2 linked regions of the Moorella thermoacetica genome follow. The protein of the gene in region 1 interacts with the protein of each later gene in a pairwise test. Links are inferred from orthologs where the notes say so. Each region holds a gene or a part of one and is shown on either strand. Other genes may lie near its edges. The genes, in order: leuS and ligA.

Region 1 (12,185 bases):
GGAGAAAACCACCGCTTGGGGGGACACCTGCTGCAAAAAGGACGGCTCCAGGCCGAAGCGGCTGCCATGGTGGGGTACTTTAAAGACGGTACTGCGGACATTCATCCCGGCCCTCTCCAGATCGGCCATGGCTTCAGCCTCAATATCGGCGCCCAGAAGAAGGCTGAAGTCCCGGTAAACCACCTTCATGACCAGGGAATTGTTGTTGCTGTCGGAGTTGCTGCCGCTGATCTCCCGGCCGGGATGCAGGACCTGGAGGTCCACTACCGGGTCCAGGGCCAGGGTGGCCCCCCGTCCCGCCTCCTGCCAGGGGATACCCCGGGCCTGGAGTTCCGCCAGGAAGGGACGGTACTCGTTAACCATACTGCCCCGCAAGGGGGGGACGACGACCAGGGAGACAGGCATCTGCCGTACCACGGCCATGAGGCCGCCCAGATGATCAGTATCCGGGTGGGTGCTGACGACTGCATCCAACCGCCGCACCCCCTGGCGGTGGAGGAAGGGCACCACCACCCTCTCCCCGACGTCAAAATCGCCCTGCTCGAAGGGCCGACCGCCGCCGTCGACCAGGATGTGCCGGCCGCCGGGGGTGGCCAGGTAAATGGCGTCCCCCTGGCCGACGTCGATAAAGGTCACCCCTAGTTCTCCCGGCTGCCCCGGGTGGTAAAGGTAGACCAGCAAAGTTGCCAGGGTCAGGGCCGCCACCACTCCAAGCTCGCGAAGATGCCACCGCCACAAGGCCAACCAGCGCGGTTCCCGGCGGCGCAGCCAGAGTTCCCTCAGGATGATCAGGACCAGGTAATAACCGGCCACCCCCAGGGGCGAGGGTGTGGCCAGGGGCAGGGTCATCCCCGGCAAGCCGGCCAGGCCGGCGAGGAAGGCTAGCATTAGGTTGACGAGGGGGCCCAGGGCGTTAAACACGGTCCCTGCCAGGGGCAGGCTCACGAGGGCCAGGGCGGAGGCCGCCAGGCCCAGAGTGACAATGGCTCCCACCAGGCCGGCGGTGATCAGGTTGGCTGGCAGGCTGAGAAGGGAAACAAAACTAAAGTAATAGGCTACCAGGGGCAGGGTAGCTACCTGCGCCGCCAGGGGGATCACCAGGTAGGCCCGCCAGGCGGGAAGCCAGGCCAGAAGGTCATCCAACAAAGGGTAAAGATACACGATGCCCCACGTGGCGGTAAAGGAAAGCTGAAAACCGCTGTCATAAAGGGAACGGGGGCGTACCAGCAGGATTAACAGGGCTGCCAGGGCCAGGGCGGTGTAGAAATCGCGGCGCTGGCGGCGCCAGAAGGCTATAAGCCCCAGGCCGGCCATAATGGTCGCCCGGTTTACCGAGGGTGTGAAACCGGTGACAGCGGCATAAAAGATCAGACCGGCCAGCCCCAGGGCCACCGCTGTCTCTGCTCTTAGACCCAGGAGGCCGGCTATAGCCATGACTATAAGTAAAACCAGGGCCGTGTTGGAGCCGCTGACGGCGAAGAAATGGAAAACCCCCAGGTTTTTAAAGGTGTCGCTGTCCTGATCCGTTAATTCCTCGACGTCGCCGAAGAGAAGGGCGGCAAGAATCCCCGCCTGGCGCGGTGGCAGGGCGGCTGCAATAGCCGTTTTTACCCTGCCTTTGGCTGCCAGGGCCAGGCGTACCAGGGGGTTACCTGCCTCTTTTTCCAGCTTGACTATGGCCCGGGGGTCATTGAGCAACATGCGGTTATAAATATAGCGTCGGGCGAGGTAGGCGCGATAGTCAAACTCGCCGGGGTTGCGGGCCGGCGGTGGCGCTGTGAGCTGGCCGTGGACGCGGAGAACGTCGCCGTAATGGTACCGGGGCAGGCTTTTGTTTCTATCCCGCCGGTAGATAACTACCTGGACGTTTTCTTTTATCTTTTTACTATATGCGCCCTGACTGACCTCCCGGGCCGCCAGGGTATAAACGACCCGGTCGGGATAAAGCTGCGGTTCCCCTGTCACCATCCCGGTGAGGTCGAGATAGGTGTCGCGATCGCCCGCAAGTTGACTCTGGTGAAGGCAGTTGTCCCAGGTACTAATAAAAAAACCCATGGCCACAAATCCGGCCAGGAGCAAGTACATCCAGGCGGGCCGTTGCGGCGGCCGCCAGAAGAGGTAGGCCAGGGCCCAGAGGGCCAAGGCTATGACCAGGGGAGAGAGCAGCACCGCGGTATCCCCCGGCGCTACCGCTCCTGCCGCCCCCTCCTGAAAGCGCGCCAGCAACAGGCCGACTATATAGGCTACGGTAACCCAGAGGAGCGGTCGATCACGCATGGGTTAAACTTCGCCAGTCAGGGAAAAGATTCCTGCCCGCCCGTAAAGATATTGCCCTTCTGATCTCCTACCTCCTGGCCAGCCGGGCGGCCGGTGCCGGCGCGCGCCGGGCCCAGAAATTAGCCAGGAAGGAACCGCTCAAGTTGTGCCAGACACTGAAGATGGCGCTGGGCAAAGCCGCCACCGGGGTAAGGAACTTCATGGCCAGGGCCGCCCCCAGGCCAGAGTTCTGCATACCCACTTCGAAGGAAACGGCCCGGGCCTGGGCCTCGGTCATGCGGCAGAGGTATCTAGCGACAAAATAGGCCATGAGGAAACCCAATCCATTATGGAGGATTACGGCGAGGATCACAGCGCCGGCGACGTTGACGAGTTTGGCGGCGCTACCGGCCACCACAGCGGCGATAATTATCACGATGGCGATGACGGAAACTGAGGGCATTACCTGGTTAACCACCCTGGCCCGTTCATTGCCCAGCACCTGCCTGATGACCAGGCCGATAATAATCGGCAGCAGGACAATCTTGGCGATGTCAATAAGCAGGGCCAGGGGTTCTACGGGAATAAACTTCCCGCCCAGGAGCAAGTAAAGGTACGGAGTAATAAAAGGTGCTATCAGGGTCGTGATCGAAGATATGGTTACCGACAGGGCTACGTCTCCTTGAGCAATAAAGGTCATCACGTTGGAGGCCGTCCCGGAAGGGACGCACCCCACCAGTACCACCCCGGCGGCCAGCTCCGGTGGCAATCGTAATATGGTAGCAATGGCAAAGCCCAGCAAGGGCATAATGATAAACTGGAGGGCCACACCAACTACCACATTTAATGGCTGCTGCAGAACCCCGGCAAAATCCCCCATAGTCAGGGTCATGCCCATGCCCAGCATGACCACGCCCAGGAGATAAGAAATATATTTGCCAAGGAATTGAAAGGAGTTGGGGCTGAGCAGGGCCAGGGCGGCAAAAACTATCACCCATAATGTAAAGTACTTAGGAATGATCTCCAGCAAGGAACGGTTTTTCTTTGTTGCCATAACTTAAAGCCTCCTACCGCAATACCTGAGCCATAATTCCAGAACTGGGATTAACATTCGACAGGGTCCGGCAATAGGTTCCGGACAATAAATGTGACCCACTCCCCTGAGGTCAGGGTGTCCTCGACGGCAAACCCGTTAGCCAGCAACGCGTCCTCAACAACCCCGGCTTTACCCCTGGAGATGCCGGAGGCGATAAGGGTTCCCCCGGCTGGCAATACCCTGCCGGCATCCGGGATCATTTTAAGAATAACTTCCGCCAGAATATTGGCCACGACCAGGTCAAAGGGGCCTTCCAAACCGGCAAGCAGGTCGTTATTCCTGACGGTGACTTTGTCTGCGGCACCGTTACGGGCGATATTTTTCCGGGCTACCGCCACCGCCACCGGGTCCAGATCAAGGGCCAGCACCGCACCAGCACCCATTTTAGCGGCGGCCAGGGCTAGAATCCCTGTACCGCAGCCGACATCGACGACCCTGGCCCCGGGCTTGAGGACCCGCTCCAGGGCCTGGAGGCTGAGGATAGTTGTCGGGTGGGTACCCGTACCAAAGGCCATGCCGGGATCTATCTCGATAACTGTTTCCCCGGGGGAAGGAGTATATTCTTCCCAGGTAGGCTTGATGGTCAACCCCTTCGTTACCCGCACCGGGTGGTAGTATTTCTGCCATCCGTAGGCCCACTCCTCTTCCCTGGCCAAGCGGTACCTGACAGTCGCAGCTCCCGGGTCCAGGCCCACTGCTGCCAGGGCCTTTACCCTGGTCTGAATCTCCCCGGCCCTTTCTTCCTGCCAGGAAACCACGGGAAGGTAGGCCCTGACGCGTACCCCGGACGCGGGATAATTAGCCGGGTCAAGGGCATAGATCTCTCCGTAACGATCTTCCCATTTGCGGGTAAGGTCGGCACTATCCTCAATGACCACCCCTGTGGCCCCGTAATCCTCCAGGATCACGGCCACGGCTTCCACCGCTTCCGCGGTGGTCAGCACCTCCACTTCTACCCACTGCAAAGGCTCTATCTACCTCCACTAATTGATCAAAGGAGCAATTCCCCCGGAGGTGTAAAAAACCGGTCCCCGGACCGGTCAAGAAGCTATCCCCCCTTCCCACCGCCAGCCTGCGGGGTACGCGGGTGCTTATGACAGTGCGAAGTTATAAAAACTACTCCTTCCCTGTTTGTTGCATGCGCGCCAGGAGGCGGTGGTTTTCCTGGACCTTCTGGGTGATATCCCTGGCGGACTGGGACGTCCTGGCTGCCAGGTCCCGTACCGCCTGGGCGACGACAGAAAAGGTGCGGCCGTGCTCCCCGGCCCGGGCGGCCTCGATGGAGGCGTTAAGGGATAGAATCTTGGTCTGTTCGGCAATATCGCCGATAATCTTGGCCACGGCAGCAATCTCATCCTGGAAGTGGCCAAGCTGCTGAAGCTGGTCGATGATGTAGTTTTCGATGGCCAGCTGCATATCAAAAATAATCCGTTTGGTAAAGGCCTCCAGCAGGCGCAAACATAAATCTGGATCGTCGGCATGATAGTGCCAGATAACGCGGCGGATCTCGCTAAGATAAATCCGGTAGGCCCCCAGGTACCACTTGGGATAGAGGCCAATTTTCTGGTGTTTCTTTCCAATGCGCAGGCGGCCGGATATGTACTCCCCGTCTATGCGCGGCGCGGTCAGGCTGATGAAGTAAGCCTTCTGGGTCTGGGTCAGCCGTTCGAGGGTGCTATGTTGTTTAATCATGTTCTCCAGGTAGGGGTACTGTAAGAGGTGATCGTAGAAGGTCTTGACTACTGCATCAGCCTCTTTGATAAAGATCTCCTTTTCAGCCTCCATAAGGCCGAGTTCAGCCTCGCTGAGGGTCAGGAAACGTAACTGTTCGGCATAGGCATCATTAGCCACCATTTGGCGAACCTCCCCTTTTTCTCCTGGATGGAACAAATTTCGCCCTCGACCGGTATTTTCCTGCTCAATATTTTTTCTAGCCCGCAATTTTTTCTTATCCTGCGACCTTTTTTGCCCCCGGCCCGCTGGTACAGATTACCTTCAGGCTCTGATTACGCGATCGCCATGAACGTCCCCGCAAGTTTAACGGCGAAGCCAGAAAACCGCCACGATCAGGGCGGCCAGCAAGATGCGGTAGCCAGTAAACAGGAGATAGCTGCCGCGGCGGAGGTACTGGAGCAAAAACTTGATGGCCAGGAAACCGACAACAGCGGCTGTCAGGACACCGGCGATAAAGGCCAGATTGACTTCGTGCAGGGGTAACTCTTTTAACTTTAAAAGCGCCGCCCCGGCGATGATAGGAACAGACATGAGGAAGGAAAAACGGGCGGCTGTCTCCCGTTCCATGCCTGTGAGGAGCCCGGCCGTCATGGTAATGCCGGAACGAGAAACGCCGGGAATGATTGCCAGGGCCTGGGAGATACCGACTATGATACCGTCAAAGAGGTTGACGTCGTCCAGCTGTCTCCTCTTGCGGCCCACCCTGTCGGCCCACCAGAGGCCGAGGCCCATGAGGGTAAGGGTCAGGGCAATGAGGAGGGGCGAGCGGAAAATGGTCTCCGCCTGTTTTTCAAAAAGCACACCAAAGATGGCCCCGGGGATAGAAGCGACGATTAAATACCAGAACAGGCGGCCGTCCTGGCTCCGGGGTTGGCCCAGGCCGCTGAGGACCAGTTCGATTATATCCCGCCAGAAATAGGCTACCACGGCAATCAGGGTACCAAGGTGCAGGGCGACGTCAAAGGTCAACCCCGGGTCGGGCCAGCGGAAAAACCAGGGCGTTAAAATCAGGTGGGCGGAACTGGAGATGGGTAAAAACTCACCCACCCCCTGGACGAGGCCCAGGACTATGGCCTGCAAAACAGTCATTATCCATGCGCTCCTTTACTGGTAAGCACTACAGACCAAGTTTATCTTGGCCCTTGGCGGGTGTCAAGGTCCTATAGGCTCCGTCAGGTAATTAATTATTTAATTTACGGTGATCAGGTCCTTGAGATCGGCAAACTTTTTGGCACCGATACCGGAGACATTTTGCAGGTCTTCAATGGTGCGGAAGGGACCCTTCTGGGTCCGGTAGTCGAGAATGCGCTGGGCCAGGGTCGGGCCAATCCCCGGCAGGCTGTCCAACTCGGCCAGACCGGCGGTGTTGATATTTACCTTGCCCCCGGTCCTGGACGAAGAGCTGCCAGCTGGGTTCCCCGGGGCCGCTCCCGGGCCGGTGGCAGCGCCGGCCGGGGCATTTACCCTTGCTTCCTCTCCCTGGCGGGGTACGATTACCTGCTGGCCATCACTTAAAGGAGCGGCCAGGTTCAGGGCGTTGGGGTTCGCTTCCGGGAGCACGCCGGCCAGGTGGATGGCCTCATTGACCCTGGCACCGGCTGGGAGCTCGTAAACGCCCGGCATTTTTACTGCCCCGGCCACATGGACCTGAATGGTAGCCGGATTATTGGCGGCCGCCTGTCCCTGGCCAGCGCCATTACTGCTGTTCCCAGGAGCCCCGGCCTGCTCCCCTGGTATCACCCGGGGCAGGTCTGCTGCCGCCTGCCGTTCCCGCCAGCTACCATACTGGATGCCGGCTCCGAAGATGAGAGCCACCGCCAGGGCTGCTGCCAGCCAGCGTACGCGCCTGTCCCACTCCCACATGCTGCATCACCCCGGAAGAAATTTCTTCCTGGAATTAATTACGACTCAAAAGGCCATCTTCCTGCCAGCGACGACATAATTTTCGCCGGGATTGGATCCCGGCGAATGATGGAAGGCCGCCCCGGGGCGGCCCTTTAACGGAAGAAAATCAAGGTGTCCAGGATAAATAAAGGAATTAAAATCCCTATCGACCAGCCCATGTAGCCGAAAAAGCTGGGCATGCGAATATTATTCTCTTCCGCTATTGACCGCACCATAAAGTTGGGGGCATTACCGATATAAGTATTGGCACCCATAAACACGGCGCCGCAGGATATGGCCAGGAGCATCTTGGGAGCCACGACACCCAGGGTGGTAGGCACCCCGGTGGTTGCCCCCAGGCTGGTAGCGGTGGTCAGGAATACCAGGTACGTCGGGGCGTTATCCAGGAAGCTGGAAAGGGCTCCCGTGGCCCAGAAAAATTGGGCCGGGTGAGTTAAGCCCAGTTCCGCGCCGCGGGCGTGGAGGATGGCCAGGGCCGGAATCATGGTCATAAAGATACCGGCAAAAAGGATGGCTACTTCCTTGATGGGACCCCAGGTAAAGCGATTATCTTTACGAATATCCATAGAAGTAGTCTTCCATGACAGGAAAGCCGCCAGGAGAATGGCCAGGTCGCGGATTATGTTGGTGTAGGGCAGCACCACTGCTTCTTCGCCGTGGCGGAAGATAGTAATGCCGTAAAGGTTCCCGGTTTGCTGGTCGGCAAAGGCCGGGTTCTTGGCCAGGATACTACTTAAAATAACAGCGCCGACAATGATACCCAGGTAAATAAGATTCTGTAAACCCTCTACCCGCAAGGGGTCCTGCCCGCCCTTTGCCCGGGGCACCTTTTCTTTACGGTAAAAGTAACTATCCAGGAAGTAGTAAAGGGTGAGGAGGATTAGTACATTAAATCCCATGGGCAGGATTAACCTCATGGTCCAGAAGAAGGGCACCCCCCGTAAATAACCCAGGAACAGGGGCGGGTCGCCTACGGGGGTGAGGGCCCCGCCGATATTGGAAATGAGGAAGATAAAAAAGATGATTATGTGGGCCTTGTAACGCCGCCACTCGTTGGCCCGGATAACCGGCCGGATCATGAGCATGCTGGCTCCGGTGGTCCCAATCCAGCTTGAGAGGATCGTGCCCACCAGCAGGAGCAGGACGTTCACACCCGGATTACCCCGCAGGGTACCACGAAGAATGATTCCCCCTGCCACTACGAAGAGACCGAAGAGAAGGATGATAAAGGGCAGGTAATCCAGGAGATACACTTCCACTGCCTGGGTAAAGGCCGTACCGCTCCCGAAGGCAATTAAGAACGGTACAAAGAAAACCAGGGACCAGAACAAGCTTACCTTCCCCATGTTGTGCTCCCACCAGGAGGCGTTGACCAGCGGCCAGATGGCAATGGACAGGAGCATCCCTACAAAGGGTAATACGCTCCATAAAGGTAACATTTTACCCAGCTCGTTTCCTGTCGCCGCCCATGCCACCCCCCCGAGGGGCAAAAAAGAGCCGCAAAGAAGCAAGGTTAATACCGCAACTCTTTTAATGCTCATCTCCACCTGTCCCTTCTCTGAGAATACAATTTTCGGGCCAATTCCATAATAAAAAAACATCGCCCCCCTGGATAGTGAATCTTGTCCACCAGGGGGTTACCCTGACCTGGAGCGGGGCCCTGTTATCCCAGGTGGATGACTTTTTTGCCCTTAGGCTCCAACTCCCGGTCAGGGTCGCCGATGATCCCTGGCGGCTGTCGCGGGGGTACAGTCTCTGTCCTGCAGAAATTACCCCGATTTGGAAGGCCCCCAGGTTCAACAGGTTTAGATGTCCATCAACTGGCCCGGCGAGCTACCACATTGACAAGTTTATCAGGGACAACAATGACCTTTACCACCTGCTGTCCGGCCAGCAGGGCTGCCACCTTATCCCGGTTCAGGACGAGTTCCTCGATTTTCTCCCTGGCCAAACCTGCCGGCACCTGCATCCGGTCTTTTACCTTACCGTTAATCTGGATTACTAGAGTGATCTCCTCTTCCACCAGGGCCTCAGGGTCGTACTGGGGCCAGGATTCCCGGTGAACGCTTTCCTGTCCACCTAGGCCCTGCCAGAGTTCCTCAGTAATATGGGGGGCAAAGGGAGCCAGCAGGGTTACCAGCTTGCGCAAGACCTCTCCCATGAGAACCAGATTCTGCTCCTCTTCCGGAACAGTGTCCTGGTAACGATAACAGCCATTGACCAGTTCCATAATAGCGCTGATGGCCGTATTAAAGTTAAAGCGTTCCTCCACATCCTCAGTAACTTTCTTGATGGTGGCGTGGAGGAGGCGCCAGAGCTCCCGGTCAGCATGGCTCCTGATTTCCAGGCTGCCTCCCGCCCTGCGGACTGCGTCAGCGTAGGAACCTACCAGGCGCCAGACCCGGTTTAAGAAGCGGTAGCAACCCTCCACTCCCTGGTCGCTCCACTCCAGGTCCCGCTCCGGCGGGGCGGCAAAGAGGATAAAGAGGCGGGCCGTATCCGCCCCGTAACGATTGATTATCTCCTCAGGACTGACGATATTGCCTTTGGACTTGGACATCTTGCTGCCGTCCTTAAGGACCATTCCCTGGGTCAGGAGGTTCTGGAAGGGCTCCTCCACCCCTACCAGGCCGAAATCATGGAGGGCCTTGGTGAAGAAACGGGCGTACATCAAATGGAGGATGGCGTGCTCCACCCCGCCGATATACTGGTCCACGTTCATCCAGTAGTCGACTTTATCCCTCTCAAAGGCCCGATCCTGGCTGTGGGGACTGGTATAGCGCAGGAAGTACCAGGAAGAACAGACGAAGGTGTCCATGGTGTCCGTTTCCCGCCGGGCCGGGCCGCCACACCGGGGACAGGTGGTATTAACAAACTCCGGGCAATAGGTTAAGGGCGATTCCCCTGTGGGTCTGAATTCCACTCCTTCGGGCAGGATAACCGGCAGGTCTTCCTCCGGTACCGGCACAATACCGCACTGGTCGCAGTAGATCATGGGTATGGGGGCGCCCCAGTAACGCTGGCGGGAAATGAGCCAGTCCCGCAGGCGGTAGTTCACCCTGGCCCTGCCCCTGCCGATACTCTCCAGGTATTCAGTAACCTTCTGAATACCCTCCCGGTTGGGCAGGCCATTAAAGGGACCCGAATTCACCATAATGCCGTCTTCTACATAGGCCGCTGCAAGCTCTCCGGCCGGCAACTCCGAACTGGCGGGCCGGATAACGACCTTTACAGGCAGGTCGTATTTGCGAGCAAATTCAAAGTCCCGCTGGTCATGGGCCGGTACCCCCATGACGGCACCGGTACCATATTCCATGAGGACATAGTTAGCAATCCAGATGGGCACCCGTTCGTTATTTACCGGGTTAATGGCATAGGCACCTGTAAAAAGACCTTCCTTTTCCTTTTCCGTGGCGGTGCGATCCAGGGCGCTCAAATAGCGCGCCGCCTGGACGAATTCCTCCACCGGCCCCTCATAGGGCGTCCCGGCGGTTAACTTCTCCACCAGGGGGTGTTCGGGCGCCAGGACCAGGTAGGTAACGCCGTACAAGGTGTCGGGTCGCGTGGTGAAAACAGGAATCTCTTCGCCGCTACCCTCCACCCGGAAGACTACTTCCGCACCGGAACTCTTGCCAATCCAGTTCTCCTGCATGATCTTTACCTTATCCGGCCAGCCCGGGAGCTTTTTCAAATCCTCCAGCAGGCGATCGGCATAATCGGTAATGCGGAAGAACCACTGCTCCAGGTCTTTACGCATTACCGGGGTATGGCAGCGCTCGCAGGCCCCGTCTACCACCTGTTCGTTGGCGAGGACGGTAGCGCAGGAGGGGCACCAGTTGACAGCAGCCTTCTTGCGGTAGGCCAGGCCGTGTTTATACATTTGCAGAAAAAGCCACTGAGTCCAGCGGTAGTAGTTGGGGTGGCAGGTGGCCACCTCCCGGTCCCAGTCGTAGCTGATGCCCATGGCATGGAGCTGGCGGCGCATGTTGGCAATATTGCTCCAGGTCCACTCCGCCGGCGGGATGCCCCGGTGGATGGCGGCGTTTTCCGCCGGCAGGCCAAAGGCATCCCATCCCATGGGATGGAGGACGTTATAACCCCGCATCCGCTTGACCCTGGCCACTACATCACCGATGGAATAGTTCCGGACGTGCCCCATGTGCAAGTTGCCAGAAGGGTAGGGGAACATCTCCAGGCAGTAAAATTTGGGCTTATCGGGATCCTCCGTTACCCGGTACAGGTCGCTGGCCTCCCAGCGGCGTTGCCATTTGGGTTCGATCTCTTTGAAGTTATAGCGTGCTTCCATAAATGTCACTCCATACTACCAGACTCAAGGGCTCTCTATGGCTACTCTCCGGGCATCGCCCCAGAGGCGCTCCAGGTCGTAGAACCGGCGCTCTTCTTCGAGAAAGATATGGACTACTACGGCACCATAATCCAGCAATACCCATCGAGCCGCCTCCAGGCCTTCCCGGTGGAGGAGTTCCACCCCGGCTGCGTCCAGGATCTCTTCGACCCGGCCGGCTATGGCCTGAACCTGGACGGTGGAGGTACCGCTGGCGATGACGAAATAGTCGGCAATGAGGGTTATGCCCTGCAGGTCAAGGATAACCGGATCAATTCCTTTTTTCTCCAGCACCGCCTGGGCCGCCAGCTGGGCTACCCGGCCTGCATCCATAAATTTTAGCCTCCTACGTAAATAGGGTTCTACAATTTAGGCTATTAGTTGGTTTCCTGGGGGCTGGTTTGAACTATATTAACTCCATGCCAGATTTTCTTTCTTTTGCTGGCGATTGCTGGCCGTCATAAGCGGCCCGTCCGCATATGAATTAGGGTGGAAAGATTACTTTCAGGCGCTGGTTTCCTCCTGGCCGGACAGGAGGAGATAGTTTCGGGCCTCGATGGTGACCGGGTGGAGGGGTTGGCCTTTGCCCACGAGGTAAAGAATACTGGTTTCAAAGGCTTTCAGCAGGGCCGCATTTAAATCTGCGGCTGCCAGCCGGCGCAGTTCTTCCACCCCGGGAAAACGGCGTTCCGGTTCAATAACATCCGCCAGGTAAATAATCTTATCCAGGGCCGTCATGGCTACGGCTCCTACCGTATGCCGGGCGACGGCCTGGAGAACCGCCCGATCTTTTATGCCCAGGTCCTGTTTGATAAGTAAAGCGCCAACAGGGCCATGGAGCAAAATGGG
Region 2 (11,987 bases), 1.5 Mb from region 1 along the record:
TTAAGCCGGGTTTCCATCAGTTTCACCCCTCATTTTTCAACCTGCTGCATTATATGCATTACCTTCCTGGAAGGGGAAAAAGAAGGCCGTTTCCTTGCAGGTTTTTTGGCTGCCGGGGCGAATATAACCAGGGCTTAGGAGTGTGAAGGTATTGGCAGATTTTATGGCTTTACTCAATGGTCCCCAGCAGGAGGCCGTCAAGCACCGGGGCACACCCCTCCTGGTCCTGGCCGGAGCCGGCAGCGGCAAGACCCGGGTCCTTACTTACCGGGTGGCCGCCCTGATTCAGGAAGGTGTTCGCCCGGAAAACATCCTCGCGGTTACCTTTACCAATAAAGCGGCCCAGGAAATGAAAGAACGCCTGGAGGGCCTGGTAGGGGAGGCGGCCCGGGGCCTCTGGGTCAGCACCTTCCATTCAGCCTGTGTCCGCATTCTGCGGCGGGAGGCCCACCTCCTTGGTTATCGGCCGAATTTTGTCATCTACGATACCGACGATCAGCAGGCGGCCCTTAAAGAGGTCTTAAAAGAGTTAGACCTGGATGATAAAAAATATCCGCCTCGTTCCCTGGCTCAGGTCATTAGCATGGCCAAGAACGACCTTAAGACACCGGAGCGTTTCCTGGACGGCGCGGCCACCTTCCGGGAGCAACAGCAGGGGCAGATTTACCGCCGTTATCAGGAGAAGCTGCGGGAATTAAACGCCATGGACTTTGACGATCTTATCATGCAAACGGTCTTTCTCTGGCAGCAGAATCCCCTGGTATTACGTTACTACCAGCAGCGCTGGCAGCATATCCTGGTGGACGAATACCAGGATACCAACCACGCCCAGTACATCCTGGTGCGTCTCCTTGCCGGTAAAGGGGACAACCTCTGTGTCGTCGGCGACCCGGATCAGGGTATCTACGGCTGGCGGGGAGCTGATATCGGTAACATACTGGCCTTTGAGGAGGACTTCCCCCGGGCCCGGGTGATTCTCCTGGAAGAAAACTACCGGTCCACCCGGCCCATCCTCCAGGCCGCCAATGCCGTTATCCAGCATAATGAGGGGCGCCGGGAGAAACGCCTCTGGACACGGCGGCGGGAAGGAGAGCTGTTGCACCTGTACCGGGCGACTGACGAGCGGGATGAGGGGCGGTTTATCGCCGGCGAGGTTTACCGCCGGCACCAGCAGGAGGGGCGGCCCTTCAGCGACTTTGCCGTCCTCTACCGCACCCATGCCCAGTCGCGGGCCCTGGAAGAGGCCTTTATCCAGGCCGGTGTCCCCTACGAGATTGTCGGCGGCCTGAAGTTCTACCAGCGCAAGGAGATTAAGGATATCCTGGCCTATCTGCGGGTAATTGCCAACCCGGACGATAGCCTCAGCCTGTTGCGGATTATCAACGTCCCCCGGCGGGGTATCGGCGAGGCCACCCTGGCCAGGCTGGAAGCCGCCGCTACCAGTGAGGGGGAGAGCCTTTACCGGGTCCTGGAGCGGGTGGACACCATCCCCGGCATCCCGGCCCGGGGCCGGCAGGCACTGCGGGAACTGGTGGAAATGCTGGATAACCTTCGCCAGCAGCAGGAAAAAATAACGGTGACGGACCTGGTGGCTACCATCTTGCAAGAGACGGGTTATCAAGCAGAACTGGAGGCGGAGCGGACTCCTGAGGCCCAGGCCCGGCTGGAGAACTTGAAGGAATTCCAGACGGTGACCCGGAGCTACGACCAGGGGGCTCCGGAATCATCCCTGGGAGATTTCCTGACCCAGGTAGCCCTGGTGGCGGAGAGTGACACCTATAGCGGCAATGCCGCGGTGGCCTTAATGACCATGCATACGGCCAAGGGACTGGAATTCCCGGTGGTCTTCCTGGCCGGCCTAGAAGAGGGGGTTTTCCCCCATTTTCGCTCCCTGGACGACCCGGCGGAGATGGAAGAAGAACGGCGACTCTGCTATGTGGGCATGACCAGGGCCAGGGAGGTCCTGTATCTCACCCATGCCTGGACGCGTAACCTTTACGGTAGCACCATGAGCAATCCTCCCTCCCGGTTTCTGGATGAGATACCGGCCGACTTGATCCAGGGCGAAGGAACCGGCCTGCGGTCCGGGGTCCTTAGCCGGACCAGTGAGGAACGGGATGACCGGGGCCGATCAACCCGGCGCCAGCCGGCACCGGCAAGGAGCACCCGGGCCTCCTGGCAGGTGGGGGACAAGGTCCAGCATGACGCCTGGGGCCTGGGCGTCATAGTAAAGATCAGCGGCGAAGGCGATGATGCCATCATCAGCGTCGCCTTTCCCGGGCGGGGCATCAAGCAACTGGCCCTCCGCTACGCCCCGATTAGGAAGGCTTAAGTACGCGTAACCCTATGGGAGCTCTTTATGGAGACGCGCCGCTGCTATCCTGGGAAGTTCAGTTTTCAGGAGTTGGCAGAGAGCCGTTGGGTAACTATTTGCGTGGTGGGACATAGCAGCGGCTGCACAGGAAATATTATCTCCGGGGGAATAGGTATGGATTTAGCTGCTGCCCGGCAACGGGTGGAAGAATTGCGACGCCTGATCGAAGAACATAACTACCGCTACTACGTCCTCGACCAACCCTCGATCAGCGACCGGGAATACGACGCCCTGATGCAGGAACTCATAGCCCTGGAGGAGGCTTACCCCGAACTCCGGACCCCGGACTCCCCCAGCCAGCGGGTAGGGGGTGCACCCCGGGAAGAGTTCAACCAGGTGCGCCATCCCCAGGTACTGCTGAGCCTCAACGACGCCTTTAATGAAGGCGACCTGCTGGAGTTTGACCGTCGCGTCCGGGATTTGGCGGGCCGCCCGGTGGAATACGTCATCGAGGCTAAAATTGACGGCCTGGCTGTAGCCCTCACCTACAGGGACGGCCTTTTTACCCTGGGCGCCACCCGGGGAGACGGCCAGGTGGGAGAGGAGGTCACTGCGAATCTCAAAACCATTCCCGCCCTGCCCCTGCGCCTGCGCCGGCCACTGCCTTTTCTCGTGGTCCGAGGGGAGGTCTACATGCCCAAGGTCGCCTTTACCGCCCTGAATGCCGCCCGGGAGGAAGCCGGGGAACCCCTCTTTGCCAACCCCCGTAACGCGGCCGCCGGTTCACTGCGCCAGCTGGACCCGAAAATAACGGCCAGTCGCAGCTTGAGCCTCTTTGTTTATCAGGTAATCAGCCTTACCGGGGCGGAAGTTGCCACCCAGGCCGGGGCCCTGGACTTCCTGGCGGAGCTGGGCTTTCCCGTCAACCCTTACCGGGTCGTGGCCCCGGACATTCAGGCCGTCCTGGAGGAGGTAAAAGCCTGGACGCCGGAAAGGCGGGCGAGTTTACCCTATGAAATCGACGGCCTGGTCATCAAGGTCAACGACCTGGCCCTTCATTCCATCCTGGGGGCGACGGCCAAAGCCCCCCGTTGGGCTATGGCCTATAAATTCCCGGCTGAACAGGCCACCGCCAGGGTGGAGGGGATTATCCTGCGGGTCGGGCGCACGGGGGTTCTGACCCCCACGGCCGTCCTCACCCCGGTCCGCCTGGCCGGAACCACCGTTAGCCGGGCCACTTTACATAATGAAGATTATATCCGGGAGAAGGACATTCGCATCGGCGATACAGTCATTGTTCAGAAGGCCGGCGATATCATCCCGGAGGTGGTGGCTGTTATACCGGAGCGGCGTACCGGGTCGGAAGAGGTCTTTACCATGCCGGAGCGCTGCCCGGCCTGCGGGGCTGCGGTAGTGCGGCCGCCGGGGGAGGCGGCCCACCGCTGCACCGGCGGTCTGGCCTGTCCGGCCCAGGTCCTGGAGGGGATTATCCACTTCGCTTCCCGGGGGGCCATGGACATCCAGGGCCTGGGTCCGGCCATCGTGGCCCAGCTCCTGGAAGCCGGCCTCATCCACGACGCCGCCGATCTCTATTATTTAAAGGAAGAAGACCTGTTAAAACTGGAGCGCTTCGGCCAGCAGTCGGCCAGCAATCTTCTGGCAGCCATTGCTGCCAGTAAAAAGCAACCCCTGGAACGCCTCATCTTTGCCCTGGGTATCCGTAACGTCGGTCAGCGGGCGGCCCGGGTCCTGGCCGATCATTTCGGTTCCCTGGATAAACTGGCCGCGGCCACGGTAGAGGAATTGACCGCCCTGCCCGATATCGGCCCCCGTATTGCCGAGAATATCCGGGAGTTTTTTGGCGAACCCCGGAACCGGGCCGTACTGGAAAAGCTTAAAAAGGCCGGGGTGCGGCTGGAGGCTTTGAATGCAGCAGCCCCGGCCGGACCCTTAACCGGCAAGGTCTTTGTCCTCACCGGCACCTTGCCGGGTATGACCCGCCAGGAAGCGGAGGAACTGATCACCAGGGCGGGGGGTAAAGTCAGCAGCAGTGTGAGCCGGAAAACAGACTATGTAGTCGCCGGTGAAAAACCTGGCTCCAAGTTAGACCGTGCCCGGGAACTGGGAGTGCCGGTAATCAACGCGGATGGGTTGCGACAACTCTTGCGCCAGTAATCCTTTTGGGAGGCCCCGCGTTTGTTGCTTTATGCCGGCATACTCTTCGGCGGCGTCCATTTCACCGAGCGTTAGGTAAAGGGGCGGGGAGATGCAGCAAAAATGGTATCTAAAAGATCGGGTAATACCCTTAACGAGGAACCACGTTGGAAACAAGCCTGGTTGATGCCACCTGACAATGTATAATATAATGTATATACGAAGGGGGCGATAGGCATGGAAAGGATGATCCGTAAACAACTATATCTAAGTCCTGATCAAAACTTTATTCTCAAAGAGACCGCCAGGGAAATGGGGATAACGGAAGCGGAATTAGTCCGCCGGGCTATTGATAGGCATATTGATACTTTTAAGTGGCAAAAGAAAGACAGTAAAGCTTGGGATAAGGAAAGAGAGTTTATCCAACAATGGATTAAACAAGGGCCGGTTAATGGCAAGCGCACATGGAAGCGTGAAGACCTGTATGAGCGCTAAAATATTTGTTGATACCAATGTAATGGTCTATGCCTATGATCGTTCCGAACCAGAAAAACAAGAAAAAGCCTTACAGGTACTTGAGTTTTTAGCAAAGAGAAGAATTGGCGCCATTAGTGCCCAGGTGCTAGCTGAATTTTTTGTGACCGTCACCCGTAAAATACAGCAACCCCTAACAGCAGAACTGGCTTATCAGCGGGTCCAAAACTACCTTGCTTCCTGGACGGTTCTTGATTTGACAGGCTTAATTATTATTGAAGCGTCCCGGGGTGTTCGCGAATATCAGCTATCTTATTGGGATGCCCAAATTTGGGCAACGGCCCGCTTAAACCAAATTAATATTGTTTTGAGTGAAGACTTTAATCCGGGTTCTACTTTGGAGGGCGTTTCTTTTGTTAACCCGTTTGACGGGGATTTTAGCCTGGAATCCGTGATCTAAATCTCCATCTTCTTGGTAGACGGGTTAAAGCAGCTATTGCGCCGCTAACGATTGGCCGCTAAAGATGGGGGGGGGTTAGAGAATGATACCCATAAGGATTTTCGCCGTTTTACCCTTCCTGGTGGCCCTGTTTTTCGCCGTAACCGGTTTGTTCCAGTGGCTCTATCACTATGCCGGAGGTGTTTAATTTAAAAAAGGTCACTTTCTGGCAGGCCCTGTGGTTGTTGCTTATTCTCGGTATTCTTTTCGGCGGTGCATGACGACGGCTCAACATTGCCGTCAGCCAGCCTCTTTGCTATAATTAGGCAGAAAGTACGCTGGAAAAGGTGGTTAAAGTATGCCCATTAGCACTGCAGAAGTCGAGCATGTGGCCCTGCTGGCCCGTCTGAAGCTCTCTCCGGAGGAAAAGACGGCCTATACCGAGCAGCTCAATGCCATCCTGGAGTATATGGATAAATTAAACGCCCTGGATACCAGGGACGTGGAACCCACCGCCCACGTCCTGCCCCTGCGCAACGTCTTTCGCGACGATTGTGCCCGGCCCGGACTGCCCCGGGAGAAAGCCCTGCAGGGGGCTCCCGAAGTTAGCGAAGGCCAGTTTAAAGTACCGCGGGTAGTATAGGCCGGGAGGTAGAAAAGATGGAATTATATTACTTAACAGCCCATGAATTGAGCGACCTGTTGAACCGTAAGGAAATCAGCTCCGAAGAAGCCACGGCGGCCATCATTGACCGGATTGAAGCCGTCGACGGCCGGGTCCAGGCTTATCTAACCCGGACGGCGGAACAGGCCCTGGAAGAGGCCCGGGCTGTGGATGCCGCCCGGGCCCGGGGTGAAACCCTGGGACCCCTGGCCGGGGTGCCCATGGCCCTGAAGGACAATCTCTGTACGGAGGGGGTGCGGACCACCTGTTCGTCCCGGATGCTGGCAGACTGGGTGCCTCCCTATGACGCCACCGTGGTCCGGCGTCTTAAAGAGGCCGGGGCGGTGATGCTGGGCAAGCTCAATATGGACGAGTTCGCCATGGGTTCTTCCACGGAGAATTCCAGTTTCTTCCCCACCCGGAATCCCTGGGACCTGGAGCGGGTGCCGGGAGGTTCCAGCGGCGGCGCCGTGGCGGCGGTGGCTGCCGGCGAAGCCTATTTCGCCTTAGGGTCGGATACGGGCGGTTCCATCCGCCAGCCGGCTTCCTTCTGTGGCGTCGTGGGGATGAAGCCCACCTACGGCCGGGTATCCCGTTACGGCCTGGTGGCCTTCGCCTCCTCCCTGGACCAGATCGGCCCCATTACCCGCGACGTCACCGATTGCGCCCTGGTCCTGGAGGCCATTGCCGGGCATGACCCCCTGGATTCTACGTCCGCCGATCTGCCGGTGCCCGATTACCGGTCGGCCCTGAAGCCGGAAGTGAAAGGCCTGAAGATAGGCGTTCCGCGGGAGTATTTCGGCGCTGGCATGGAACCGGAGGTGGCGGCCATTGTCCGGCGGGCTATTGCCAAACTGGAGGAACTGGGAGCCGTTTGTGAGGAAACCTCCCTGCCCCATACCGAGTACGCCCTGCCGGCCTATTACCTGGTGGCCCCGGCCGAGGCCTCGTCCAACCTGGCCCGTTATGACGGCGTCAGTTACGGCCTGCGGGTGCCGGGCAAGGATATTATCGAGATGTACATGAATACCCGCAGCCAGGGTTTCGGCCCCGAGGTCAAACGGCGGATTATGCTCGGCACCTATGCCTTGAGCTCGGGCTACTATGATGCCTATTACCTGAAGGCCCTTAAGGTACGAACCCTTATCCGCCGGGACTTTGAAACGGCCTTCGAGAAATACGATCTCCTGGCCACGCCTACCTCCCCGACGGTGGCCTTCCGCCTGGGTGAAAAGGCGGGAGACCCCCTGGCCATGTACCTGTCCGACCTGTGTACCATCCCTATTAACATGGCCGGGCTACCGGCCCTGTCTTTGCCCTGCGGTTTCAGCCAGGGACTACCCGTCGGCCTGCAGCTGATTGGTCGGCCCTTTGCCGAGGCCACCCTGTTGCAGGCAGCTTATGCCTTTGAACAGAGTACGGAATACCACCGGCGGCGGCCGGAACTGGGGGTGGCGTAATGGAATACGAAGCTGTAATCGGCCTGGAAGTCCATGCGGAACTGAAGACGGCTTCCAAGGCTTTCTGTAGCTGTAGTACGGCCTTTGGCGGCGAGCCCAATACCCACGTCTGCCCTGTTTGCCTGGGGCTGCCCGGGGTATTGCCGGTTATTAACCGCCAGGTGGTTGAGTTCGGTCTGAAAACGGCCCTGGCCCTCAACTGCCGGGTGGCGCCCTTCTGTAAATTCGACCGCAAGAACTACTACTACCCCGATCTCCCCAAGAACTACCAGATTTCCCAGTACGACCTGCCCCTGGCTACCGGCGGCTACCTGAAGATCAACGTCGACGGCCAGGAGCGGGTAATCGGTATCACCCGGGTGCATATGGAAGAAGACGCCGGCAAACTCGTCCACGTGGACGGACCCGGCGGGGGTTACTCCCTGGTGGACTACAACCGCACCGGCGTACCCCTGCTGGAAATCGTCTCCGAGCCGGACCTGCGCTCTCCGGCGGAGGCCCGGGCTTATATGGAAAAGCTCAGGGCCATCCTCCAGTACCTGGACGTTTCCGACTGCAAGATGGAAGAGGGATCCTTGCGCTGCGACGCCAATGTCTCGGTGCGGCCCCGGGGTTCTCAAACCTTCGGCACCAAGACGGAAGTAAAGAATATGAACTCCTTCCGCGCCCTGCAGCGGGCCCTGGAGTACGAGATTGAGCGCCAGATTGCCATTCTGGAGGGCGGCGGCCGGGTCGAGCAGGCGACCATGGCGTGGGATGAAAGCCGCGGGGTAACAACCGTTATGCGGACCAAGGAGCAGGCCCACGACTACCGCTACTTCCCGGAACCGGACCTGGTACCCCTGGAAATCGACGCCGCCTGGATCGAACGGGTACGCCGGGAGCTTCCGGAGCTGCCCGATGCCCGTTGCCGGCGTTTAATGGATACCTTCGGCCTGCCGGCCTACGATGCCGGGGTGATAACCAGCTCCCGGGACCTGGCCGACTACTTCGACCGGGTAGTGGCCCGGTATCCCGATGCCAAGGTTGTCAGCAACTGGATCATGGGCGACTTCTTACGGCTGTTAAACGCCCGGAACCTTGAGCCCGGCCAGGCGCCGGTACCACCCGAGGAACTGGCAGACCTCCTTGAGTTGCAGAAGGAAGGCACCATCAGCGGTAAGATCGCCAAGCAGGTCCTGGAGGAGATGTTTGCCAGCGGCAAAGGCGCCCGCCAGATTGTCCAGGAAAGGGGCCTGGTCCAGATCAGCGACACCGCCGCCCTGGGGAAGATTGTCGACGAGGTGCTGGCAGCCAATCCCAACGTGGTGGAGGACTACCGCAACGGCAAGGAAAAGGCTCTGGGCTTTCTGGTGGGCCAGGTAATGAAGGCGACAGGGGGGAAAGCCAACCCCGGCCTGGTGAACAAGCTCCTTAAGGAAAGGTTATAGGGAGGCCTGCCCTTGTTTGCCGGCGTACTTTTTGATTTTGACGGCACCCTGGTGGATACTTCCGAGCTGGTTATCAAGTCCTTCCAGCATACCCTGGCGCCCTACCTGGGCCGGGTGGTGGCCCCGAAGGAGGTTTACCCTTACTTTGGTGTTACCTTGAAGGAGGGCCTGGCCGCTTTCATGCCCGACCACCTGGACGAGATGCTCCATGAGTATCGTCGTTATAGTGCCGCGCACTTTGATGACCTGGTCCGGCCCTGTCCTGGGGTCCGTGAGGGTTTGCAACGATTGCAGCAGGCCGGTATTAAACTTGGAGTAGTCACTTCTCGATTACGTGATACTACCCTCTACGGTCTGGAACTCTGTGGCTTGACTTCTTTTTTCCCGGTGATCGTTGCCGCCGAGGACGTAACCAGCCACAAGCCGGGCCCGGAGCCTGTCCGTTACGGCCTGGAACTCCTGGGAGTGGAGGCGGGGGCGGCAGCCATGATCGGCGACAGTCCTCACGATATCCAGGCGGCCCGGGCAGCGGGCGTCACCAGCGTGGCCGCCGGCTGGAGCAGGGTGCCCCGGGACCAGATCCTGGCCGCCGGCCCGGAGGTACTGGTGGCCAGCATGACTGAGTTTGTCGATTTCTGCCTGGACGGTCCTAAGGGGGGGAGGCTGGCTCAGAATGGGTAAACTGGCTTTTTTCCAGGAGCTGCTTGCGGCCCTGGAAGAACAGCGACCAGCGGTAGCGGCTACAGTGGTCAAGGTAGAAGGAGAGGTCCCTGGTATGGCGGTCGGTTCTCACTTCCTCTGGATGCCTGACGGCCGCTACGAAGGGCCGGGAGCAGCCGTCCTGGAGGAGACCCTGGGCGAGGTGGCGCCAGAGGTCCTGGCCGGGCACCAGCCCCGGCTGGAAACCGTGAAGGTTAAAGGTGGTAACATCACCCTTTTCCTGGAGCCGGTGCTTCCTGAACCCCGGATTTTAATCCTTGGCGGCGGCCATGTAGGCCAGCAGGTGGCGGCAGCGGCCAAACTGGTAGGTTACCGGGTAACGGTGGTGGACGACCGGCCCGATTTTGCCAACAAGGCTTTATTTCCGGCTGCTGATCGGATCATCTGCGCTCCCTTTACCACCGCTCTCCAGGAGATCGAGATCAATCCATCTACATTTATCGTCATTGTCACCCGGGGCCACCGCTATGACTATGAGTGCCTGCGGGCGGTCATCCAGGCCCCGGCGGCTTATATCGGCATGATTGGCAGCCGGCGCCGGGTCCAGGGGGTAAGGGAACGCCTGCTGGAGGAGGGGGTCGATCCGCAGGCACTGGCGAGGGTCCATGCTCCCATAGGCCTGGATATCGGCGCCGAGACCCCTGCCGAGATCGCTATCAGTATCCTGGCGGAGATTATCCGGGTGTACCGCCGGGGAGTTTAGATATTGCCGCCAGTCATGAGCTGGCGGTAATTTTTTAACCATCGGGTTACTTCTGCTAGCCTTTGCTTACTTGCTCATGTTTATGACCGCCCAAGCAAGAAAAAATGGATTAAAATCTCCTGAAAAAGGAGGAAAAAGTGTTAGCTGCGTTGTAATTATCTTTAATGACTTGCAGCAGCCTAAAGCAGGGGGGCGAAGGATATGGACCGGGAGCTTATCGGTGAAGTCATTAAGTCATTGCAACAGGGTAAGCGCTGCGCCCTGGCGACCATTATCCAGGTTAAGGGTTCGGCCCCCAGGGAAGCTGGTACCAGGATGCTTATCAGCGCCGATGGCCATATCCAGGGTACAGTGGGCGGTGGTTGCGCCGAAGCGGCCATTCGCCAGCGGGCTCTAATGGTCCTGGACAGGGGGCGCCCGGAGATTTATCACCTGGACCTGACGGCCGACACGGCCGAAGACGAAGGCATGGTCTGTGGCGGCGTCATGGACGTATTTATTGAACCATTGGAGGTAATAGGGGAGTGCTAGGGAAAAAGATACGCCAATTGCGCCGGGAGCGGGGGATGAGCCTTAAGGATGTGGCCGAAAAAACGGGCCTGACTTCTAGCTTCCTGAGCCAGGTTGAACGGGACCTTGCAGACCCGTCAATCACATCCCTGCGTAAGATTGCCGAGGCCCTGGATATTCCGATCTTTTATTTTCTCTTAAACCCTGAGGATCATAGCCCGGTGGTCAGGAAAGACCAGCGCAAGGTCCTGCGCTTTCCCCAGTCCCACCTGACCTATGAACTGCTGTCTCCGGATCTGAACCGCAATATGGAGGTTATGATGGCCCGCCTGGAACCGGGGGCGGCCAGCTGTGACGAGCCCCTGGCCCATCCGGGGGAGGAGTGCATCGTCGTGCTCCAGGGGGTTATGGAAATAGATATCGGTGGCGAGGTTTTCCGGGTAGAAACGGGGGATAGTATCTACTATTACGCCTCAATCCCCCATAAACTCTGGAGCGTTGGCGAGGAAGAACTGGTCTTTATTTCCGCTATTACCCCGCCGCAATTCTAGGGGAAGGACTTGTATCTCAATGCAACTGCGCCAGGCTTTAGATTTACAAGCCAAGGAGATTATTACCATGGTGGGGGCCGGGGGTAAGACTTCGGCCCTTATTTGTTTGGCCCGGGAGCTGGCGGCCGCCGGGAAACGGGTAATTGTAGCCCCTACCACCAGGATGCTCCCCGGCCAGCTTTCCCGCCTGGCCGAACCTATTCTCAACAGTGACGGTAACTGTTTAACGAAAACTGTCAAGTACCGCTTGCAGAGAGAAAATCTGATTACCTGCGGTTCCGGTATCGATGACCGGGGCAAGGTAATAGGTCTTGACGCGGCCACGGTAGCGGCCCTGGGCGATCTGGACGTCGATTACCTGCTCCTGGAAGGTGATGGGGCGGCGGGCGCCCTCCTCAAAGCCCCGGCGGCCCATGAGCCGGTCATCCCGCCGGTCACGACCATGGTGATCGCGGTAGCCGGCCTGCCGGTCCTGGGCCAGCCCCTGGCCCCGCCCTTTGTCCACCGGCCCCGACTAGTGGCCGGACTCCTGGGACGGGGAGAGGACTGTCCCCTGGCGACAGCCGAT

Evidence for each region.
Region 2: the proteins of leuS (region 1) and ligA interact in binary tests that used the Escherichia coli proteins (3 or more experiments, as listed by UniProt). The link is inferred for Moorella thermoacetica from one-to-one orthologs.

What each region holds. Positions count from the first base shown.
Region 1 is NZ_CP012369.1:502,647-514,831, reverse strand. Bases 8,553-11,693 are described here. They hold leuS (leucine--tRNA ligase), read right to left. Parts: upstream 11,298-11,693; coding sequence 8,808-11,297; downstream 8,553-8,807. Other genes in these bases: rsfS (ribosome silencing factor), read right to left, coding at 11,322-11,669. Outside these bases: MOTHE_RS02555 (DNA internalization-related competence protein ComEC/Rec2), read right to left, coding at 1-2,277; MOTHE_RS02550 (bile acid:sodium symporter family protein), read right to left, coding at 2,345-3,310; prmA (50S ribosomal protein L11 methyltransferase), read right to left, coding at 3,361-4,317; MOTHE_RS14070 (globin-coupled sensor protein), read right to left, coding at 4,469-5,206; undecaprenyl-diphosphatase UppP, read right to left, coding at 5,390-6,175; MOTHE_RS02530 (ComEA family DNA-binding protein), read right to left, coding at 6,275-6,949; MOTHE_RS02525 (sodium:proton antiporter), read right to left, coding at 7,084-8,532; bis(5'-nucleosyl)-tetraphosphatase (symmetrical) YqeK, read right to left, coding at 11,841-12,185.
Region 2 is NZ_CP012369.1:1,986,186-1,998,172, reverse strand. The notes cover bases 2,046-4,988. They hold ligA (NAD-dependent DNA ligase LigA), read left to right. Parts: upstream 2,046-2,488; coding sequence 2,489-4,489; downstream 4,490-4,988. Other genes in these bases: MOTHE_RS09925 (PIN domain-containing protein), read left to right, coding at 4,941-4,988; MOTHE_RS09930 (ribbon-helix-helix domain-containing protein), read left to right, coding at 4,706-4,963; pcrA (DNA helicase PcrA), read left to right, coding at 2,046-2,332. Also shown: MOTHE_RS09945 (hypothetical protein), read right to left, coding at 1-26; more of pcrA, read left to right, coding at 164-2,045; more of MOTHE_RS09925, read left to right, coding at 4,989-5,402; Asp-tRNA(Asn)/Glu-tRNA(Gln) amidotransferase subunit GatC, read left to right, coding at 5,740-6,024; Asp-tRNA(Asn)/Glu-tRNA(Gln) amidotransferase subunit GatA, read left to right, coding at 6,042-7,505; Asp-tRNA(Asn)/Glu-tRNA(Gln) amidotransferase subunit GatB, read left to right, coding at 7,505-8,935; MOTHE_RS09905 (HAD family hydrolase), read left to right, coding at 8,948-9,616; MOTHE_RS09900 (XdhC family protein), read left to right, coding at 9,609-10,358; MOTHE_RS09895 (XdhC family protein), read left to right, coding at 10,560-10,889; MOTHE_RS09890 (helix-turn-helix domain-containing protein), read left to right, coding at 10,883-11,419; mocA (molybdenum cofactor cytidylyltransferase), read left to right, coding at 11,439-11,987. UniProt on the Escherichia coli protein: DNA ligase that catalyzes the formation of phosphodiester linkages between 5'-phosphoryl and 3'-hydroxyl groups in double-stranded DNA using NAD as a coenzyme and as the energy source for the reaction.